One region of the Micromonospora vinacea genome, then DNA from elsewhere that is predicted to be linked to it. Evidence: riboswitches for the same ligand, from Rfam matches in the RefSeq annotation. Region 1 holds a riboswitch; the other holds the start of a gene.
What was found. A riboswitch is a leader RNA that binds a small molecule or an ion and turns the genes downstream of it on or off. The one in region 1 is predicted to bind cobalamin.
Positions count from the first base shown of each region.

Region 2: linked by a shared signal. The riboswitch ahead of cobN (cobaltochelatase subunit CobN) and the one ahead of IW249_RS22655 (ribonucleoside-diphosphate reductase subunit alpha) in region 1 are both predicted to bind cobalamin.

Region 1 is NZ_JADOTY010000001.1:4,837,440-4,841,119, forward strand. Features, by position in the region: gene IW249_RS22650 (enolase C-terminal domain-like protein) at 1-1,145, opposite strand, end outside; cobalamin riboswitch at 1,579-1,795, shown strand; gene IW249_RS22655 (ribonucleoside-diphosphate reductase subunit alpha) at 1,987-3,680, shown strand, end outside.
Region 2 is NZ_JADOTY010000001.1:5,608,540-5,612,219, forward strand. Features, by position in the region: gene cobN (cobaltochelatase subunit CobN) at 1-1,806, opposite strand, end outside; cobalamin riboswitch at 2,122-2,298, opposite strand; gene IW249_RS26465 (MBL fold metallo-hydrolase) at 2,615-3,331, shown strand; gene IW249_RS26470 (hypothetical protein) at 3,343-3,678, opposite strand.

The DNA of each region.
Region 1 (3,680 bases):
TCGGTGAGGTCCCCCGAGATCGCGACGTAGTCGAGCACCGACACGTGTTGGACCATCTCGCACAGCCCCACGCCGCCGGCGTGTGGGCACACCGGCACGTCGAACTTCGCGGCGAGCAGCAGCACGGCGACGATCTCGTTGATGCTGGCCAACCGGCCGGTGTCCAGTTGGCAGAAGTCGATGGCCTCGGCTTGGAACAGCTGCTTGAACATCACCCGGTTGTGGCAGTGCTCGCCGGTGGCGACGCCGATCGGAGCGACGGCGCGGCGGACGGCCGCGTGGCCCAGGATGTCGTCGGGGCTGGTCGGCTCCTCGATCCACAGTGGTGTGAACTGGGCGAGGGCGGTGACCCAGTCGATGGCCTGGCCGACGTCCCACACCTGGTTGGCGTCGATCATGAGGTGGCGATCCGGCCCGAGGATCTCCCGCGCGATCGAGCACCGGCGGATGTCGTCGTCGAGGTTGGCGCCCACCTTGAGCTTGACGTAGCCGTAGCCGGTGTCCACCGCCTCCTGGCACAGTCGGCGCAGTTTGTCGTCGCCGTAGCCGAGCCAGCCCGCCGATGTGGTGTAGGCGGGGTAGCCGGTCCTGTCGAGCTCGGCGAGGCGGGCGGCCTTCGTGCCCTCCTTGGCCCGCAGGATGGCCAGGGCCTCGTCGCGGGTCAGCGCGTCGGACAGGTAGCGCAGGTCCGCGATGTCGACGAGTTGCTCGGGGGACATGTCGACGAGCAGCCGCCACAGCGGCTTGTCGGCGAGCCGGGCGACCAGGTCCCACGAGGCGTTCAGCACGGCCGCCAGGGACAGGTGGACGACGCCCTTCTCCGGACCGAGCCACCGCAGCTGCGAGTCGGAGGTGAGGAGGCGGTAGACCGCGCCCATGTCCGCTGCCATCGTCGCCACGTCCAGGCCCACGAGGAGCTGCGCCTGGTGGACAGCCGCCGCCGCGACGATGTCGTTGCCTCGGCCGATGGTGAAGGTCAGGCCGTGCCCCGCGAGCGGCGCGCCCACCCCGTCGACGCCGTCGGTGTGCAGGACGACGTAGGCCGCCGAGTAGTCGCCGTCCTTGTTCATGGCGTCTGACCCGTCAGCGGTCAGGGAGGTGGGGAAGCGGACGTCTTCGACGGTGACGGCAGTGATCTGCGGCATGCGCTCCTCGCCCGGCTAGGCTAAAGATCAGATGATCACTGGGAGTATACGGACGGCTGCTCCGGCCCGTCAACGATGTCGATCACCGCAGGCCCCCAGACATATGATGTTTGGCCCGATCGCGGCAACCCGCCTTACCGTCCATCGTGCCGGTTGACGGCTCACTTCGGCGAGGGCGGCGGTTCAGGGAGATTGGATGTTCACCCCCACTTCGGGCGCATCGACGGCGACAAATGAGCGTGCCGTGCGGCACCGATGCCTCGATACGTCAAATCTTTGTCGATTGTCGGCAGCAGCACGGCGGGCCCCGTCTCCGGCGCCTGGCGACGGTCGGCGTGACGCGGTCGACCGGGCCGGTGACAGTGGTCACCGAGCAGCCGCCGACACGCCCGAGACCGACATGTGGGGTGTGACAACCGCAGCGTCCCTATATATGGTGTCGAGCGCAGCTGGTTCGGCCGCTCATCCGGTGCGGTCGAGGCAACAGGGAACCCGGTGGAAATCCGGGACTGTCCCGCAGCGGTGAGTGGGAACGACCGCCGTCAACAGCACTGGGCCACCAATCGGCCTGGGAAGCGACGGCCAGTAGGAGACCGGCGACACCGGTCGTGCCCGCGAGTCCGAAGACCTGCCAGCGCGCCGCGTACCCGCACCGGGTGGGCGGCGGTCCGAGGCCGCGTGGGACGGCTGACGCCACCTGACCCACGCCGGGCTGGCGTGGCGTCCGCCGGTGTCTGTCCCCTCGCGTCCGGGCCACCAGGTCTCGAACTCCGAGGAGCGAGTGGTGACAGTCACCGAGGTAGTCTCGGCCAGCGGCGACGCGACAGCGCGGCGCACGCCGATGCAGGTCCGCAAGCGCGACGGCGGCACCGAACCCGTGGACGTGAACAGGATCGTCCGAGCGGTCGAGCGGTGGGCCGACGACCTGACCGACGTCGACCCGATGCGGGTGGCCACCCGCACCATCAGTGGCCTCTACGACGGCGCGACCACTGCCGAACTGGACCGGCTGTCCATCCAGACCGCCGCCGAGATGATCGGTGAGGAGCCGCAGTACTCGCGCCTCGCCGCGCGGCTGCTGGCCGGCTACGTCGACAAGGAGGTGCGTCGGCAGGGCATCACCTCGTTCAGCGCGGCGATCCGGGTCGGCCACGTCGAGGGCCTGATCGGTGACGACACCGCAGCGTTCGTCGCCGCACACGCCGCGACCCTCGACCACGCCATCGACCCGGACGGCGACCGCCGGTTCGAGTACTTCGGCCTGCGCACTGTGTACGACCGCTACCTGCTGCGCCACCCCACCAGCCGACTGGTGCTGGAGACCCCGCAGTACTGGCTGCTGCGGGTGGCCTGCGGGCTGTCCCGGACGGCGGACGAGGCGGTCGGCTTCTACCGGCTGATGTCCAGCCTGGCCTACCTGCCCAGCTCACCGACCTTGTTCAACTCCGGCACCCGGCACACCCAGATGTCCTCCTGCTACCTCGTCGACTCCCCGCTCGACGAGCTGGACTCGATCTACCAGCGGTACGCCCAGGTCGCCAACCTGTCCAAGTTCGCCGGTGGCATCGGCATCGCGTACTCCCGGGTCCGCTCCCGGGGCGCGCTGATCCGGGGCACGAACGGGCAGTCCAACGGGATCGTGCCGTGGCTGCGCACGCTGGACGCGAGCGTCGCCGCGGTCAACCAGGGTGGCCGGCGCAAGGGCGCGGCCTGCGTCTACCTGGAGCCGTGGCACCCGGACATCGAGGAGTTCCTGCAACTCCGCGACAACACCGGCGAGGACGCCCGGCGCACCCACAACCTCAACCTGGCCAACTGGATTCCGGACGAGTTCATGCGCCGGGTCGAGGCCGACGAGCTGTGGTCGCTGTTCGACCCGCACGAGGTGCCCGAGCTGCCCGACCTGTGGGGGGAGCGGTTCGACGCCGCGTACCGGCAGGCCGAGGCGCAGGGCCGCTACGTGCGGCAGGTCCCGGCACGGGAGCTGTACGGGAAGATGATGCGGACCCTCGCCCAGACCGGCAACGGGTGGATGACCTTCAAGGACGCCGCCAACCGCCTCTGCAACCAGACCGCCGAGCCGGGCAACGTCGTGCACCTGTCCAACCTCTGCACCGAGATCGTCGAGGTGTCCAGCGACGCCGAGACGGCCGTGTGCAACCTCGGTTCGGTGAATCTCGCCGCCCACCTCACCGACGGCGGCATCGACTGGGAGCGGCTGCGCGCCACGGTGCGGACCGCGGTGACCTTCCTCGACCGGGTCATCGACATCAACTACTACCCGACCGCGCAGGCGGCGGCGAGCAACCCGCGCTGGCGGCCGGTCGGGCTCGGGCTGATGGGCCTCCAGGACGTCTTCTTCGCGCTGCGGCTGCCGTTCGACTCGCCGGCCGCGCGGGAGCTGTCCACCCTGATCAGCGAGGAGCTGTACCTGACCGCGCTGGAGACCTCCGCCGACCTTGCCCGCGACTTCGGCGCGCATCCGGCGTACCCGCAGACCCGGGCCGCGCGGGGCCAGCTCCAGCCCGACCTGTG
Region 2 (3,680 bases), 770 kb from region 1:
GGCCGGGTCGAGGGCCTGCACTGTCGCGTACTCGTCGAGCAGTTGCTCCAGTTTGGCCAGGTCGCCGTAGGTCTCGGCGCGGGCCATCGGCGGGACCAGGTGGTCGACGACCACGGCGTGCGCCCGCCGCTTGGCCTGGGTGCCCTCGCCGGGGTCGTTGACGATGAACGGGTACACCAGCGGCAGGTCGCCGAGGACCGCGTCGGGCGCGCAGTCGGCGGCCAGGCCGAGGCCCTTGCCGGGCAGCCACTCCAGGGTGCCGTGCTTGCCCAGGTGCACCACGGCGTCCGCGCCGAAGCCGCCGTCCGCGACCGGCGCTGTCAGCCAGCGGTACGCGGCCAGGTAGTGGTGGCTGGGCGGCAGGTCCGGGTCGTGGTAGATGGCGATGGGGTTCTCCCCGAAACCGCGAGGCGGTTGGATCAGCAGCACCACGTTGCCGAAGCGCAGCCCGGCGAGCACGATGTCGCCGCCCTCGGTGTACAGCTCGCCCGGCGGCTCACCCCAGTGCTCCCGCATCCGCTCGCGCAGCTCGGCCGGGACCTGGTCGAACCAACGCCGGTACGTCGGCCCCGGTATCCGGGCCTCGGCGGCGGCCAACTGCTCCGGGGTGAGCCACTCCACGTCGTGACCACCGGCGGCGATCAGCGCGTGGATCAGCGCGTCGCCGTCGTCGGGCGGTGGCGTGTCACCCAGGTCGTAGCCGGCCTCGGCCAGCGCGGCGAACAGCCGGACCGCCGAGGCCGGGGTGTCCAACCCGACGGCGTTACCGACCCGGGAGTGCTTGGTGGGGTACGAGCTGAGCACCACGGCGACCCGCTTGTCGGCGTGCGGCACGTACCGCAGTCGGGCGTGGCGCACCGCGATCCCGGCGACCCGGGCGGCCCGCTCGGCGTCGGCGGCGTAGACCGACAGCCCGTCGGCGTCGATCTGCTTGAACGAGAACGGCACTGTGACGATCCGGCCGTCGAACTCGGGGATGGCCACCTGCATGGCGGCGTCCAGCGGGGACAGCCCGGCGTCGCTGTCGGCCCACTGCGCGCGGGTGCTGGTGAGGCAGAGTGCCTGGATGACCGGCACGTCCAGGGCGGCCAGTGCACCGACGTCCCAGGCGTCCTCGTCGCCGCCACCGGAGGCGTCAGCGGCGACCGCACCGCCGGCCGCGAGCACCGTGACCAGCAGCGCGTCACAGCGGGCGAAGAGTCCGAGAGGGCCGGCACCCGCGGTCAGGCCGCGCAGCGAGCCGCAGAAGATCGGCAGGGGGTTGCCGCCGGCTTTGTGGACCGCGTCCGCGAGCACGTCGACGAAGTCGGTGTTGCCGGCGAGCGCGTGCGCCCGGTAGAAGACGATCCCCACTGTGGGCCGGTCCGGGTCGGCGGGGTGTTCGCCGTGCACGCCGTACGCCGGGGTGGGCGCGGGCGGGGCGAACCCCTCGCCGGTGAGCAGCACCGTGTCGGACAGGAACCGGGCCAACTGCCCCAGGTTGTCAGGGCCGCCCTCCACCAGGTAGGCCAGTGCCTGGGTGACGACCCCGGACGGCACTGTGGAGACGGCCATCAGCTCCGCGTCGGGTAGCGCCTCACCGCCGAGCACGACCGTCGGCACGCCGGTGGCGAGCACCGCGGCGAGGCCGTCCGACCAGGCCTGCCGACCGCCGAGCAGGCGTACGACGACGAGGGCGACCCCGTCGAGCAGGGCGGGCACCTCCTCGACGGTGACCCGCGCGGGGTTGGCCAACCGGTAGTCGGCGCCGCTGGCGCGGGCGGCCAGCAGGTCGGTGTCGGCGGTGGACAGCAGCAGGATGCGCACGGTTGGCTCCGGAAAGTGACGCCCTGGGCCCCCACGAGGGGGGCGACCGGGACGGTGCGGATGGGTACGGCGTCAGCCGGTACGACGGCCCTAGCGAACGGCGCGCCGACGCGGGCGTCGGGGCCGGTCAGCGGCGGGCGCTCGGCTCAGCGGTACCGGAAGCCAGCGGCCTGGCGCACGCCGCAGCGGCCGGCCCGAGGCGTGCGGGCGCGACCGGTTCCGGGCGCGGTGCGGCGCCCTGCACACAGATTGTGACGATGCTCGTCGATGAATGAGACGCCGTGCGTCATCGGGTCCTCCTCGGGTGTCCACGCCCTGGGGTACGTCCCGACGGCCGAAGTATCCTGGCTTCCGGATCGACGCTCTCCCCCGGCCTTCCAACCGCAGACACACGGCCGTGACTCACGAGGGGGGATCGCTCCCCGGTGACAGTGGCGGGACCGCGTCGGATTCACACCGACTTCCTTCACTGCCGTCAGGCCGCGAATGCTGCCACACCGCCGCGCCGCCGGTCAACGCCGGTCCGGCTCGACCAGGCGCACGGAACTCATCGAGATTCAGCGATTGGTGCGAGCGCGAGTCCGCGCGCCGCAATGCCCCAGATCAATGCTCGACATCCTTTGCTCTGCTTACCTATGTGCACCACACACGGAGCGTCACCGGTGCGTATAGGTAAGCAGAGCAAAGGGAGGTTGCACCTACCCTGGCCTGCGCCGATCGTCCGGCGGCGCGTTGCCGGCCGACACCCTCACATAGGATCGGCGATCGCCACACCAGTGTCCGTGATCAATCTCGGAGGTCGATCACCATGGTCGCCCCGCAGTTCCACCACCTCGCCGGTCGGGTCTGGCTCTGTCCGGGCGATCCGGACCCGGAGGCGGTCCAGGCCGGCGTCGCCGTCGTCGCCGACGAACGCGGCAGTGTGATGATCGACGCCGGGCAGAGCCCCGCGCACGCCGGCGACATCCAGGCCGCGCTGGCCGCCGCCGGGCTACCCGAGCCGCGCTGGCTGGTCTACACCCACCATCACTGGGACCACGTGTGGGGCGCCTGCGCCTGGCCCGGGGTGGAGATCGTCGGGCACGAGACGGCCGTGTCGCTGCTGCGCGCCGAGGCCACCCGGCCGTGGAGCCACCACTACCTGCAGGAGCAGGTACGCGCCGATCCCCGCCTCCGCCCGAGCTTTCGGGCACGCGCGCGCGCCATGGCGTCCTGGGAGGGCTTCGCCATCCTGCCGCCGACCCGGACCTTCACCGACGTGGACGAGCTGCCGGTCGGGGTCCGGCTACGCCACGTCGGCGGGGGGCACGCGCCGGATTCGACAGTGGTGCTGGTGCCCGACTCGGGGGTCATGCTTCTGGGCGACTGCTTCTACCCGCCGCCGGCACATCTGCGCCGGCCGGAGGACGGCCTCGATCTCGACCTGGTCCGGCGGCTGCTGGACGACACCTACCACTGGTACGTCTCCAGTCACGCCGAGCCGATGACGCTCGAGCAGGCCCGCTCAGCCGTCGAGGCTGCCTGAGCGGACGAGCCTCAGCGGGCGTGGCGTTCCGGGTGGGCGCGGCTCCAGGTCCGCATCCGTTGCGGGTAGCCGGTGCGCGCCGCCTCGTAGAGCGGCACCGCGTGCTTACGGGCGATGGTCCCGGCCGCGCGGGGCGTTCCGGTACGACGACGGATCCACTCGCCGTCGTGGGCAATCGCCACCACCGTGGTGTCCGTCGCGGTCGTCTCCGGCTCGAGGTAGAACTCCACCCCGCGCCGGGTGGCCACGAACGCCTCCAGCGCCGCGAGGTCGTCGCGGGTCGCCTCCCGGTCCAGCTTCGTCGGGGTCGCCTCGGCACCCCGTGACCGCCGATTGAACCAGCTCATGC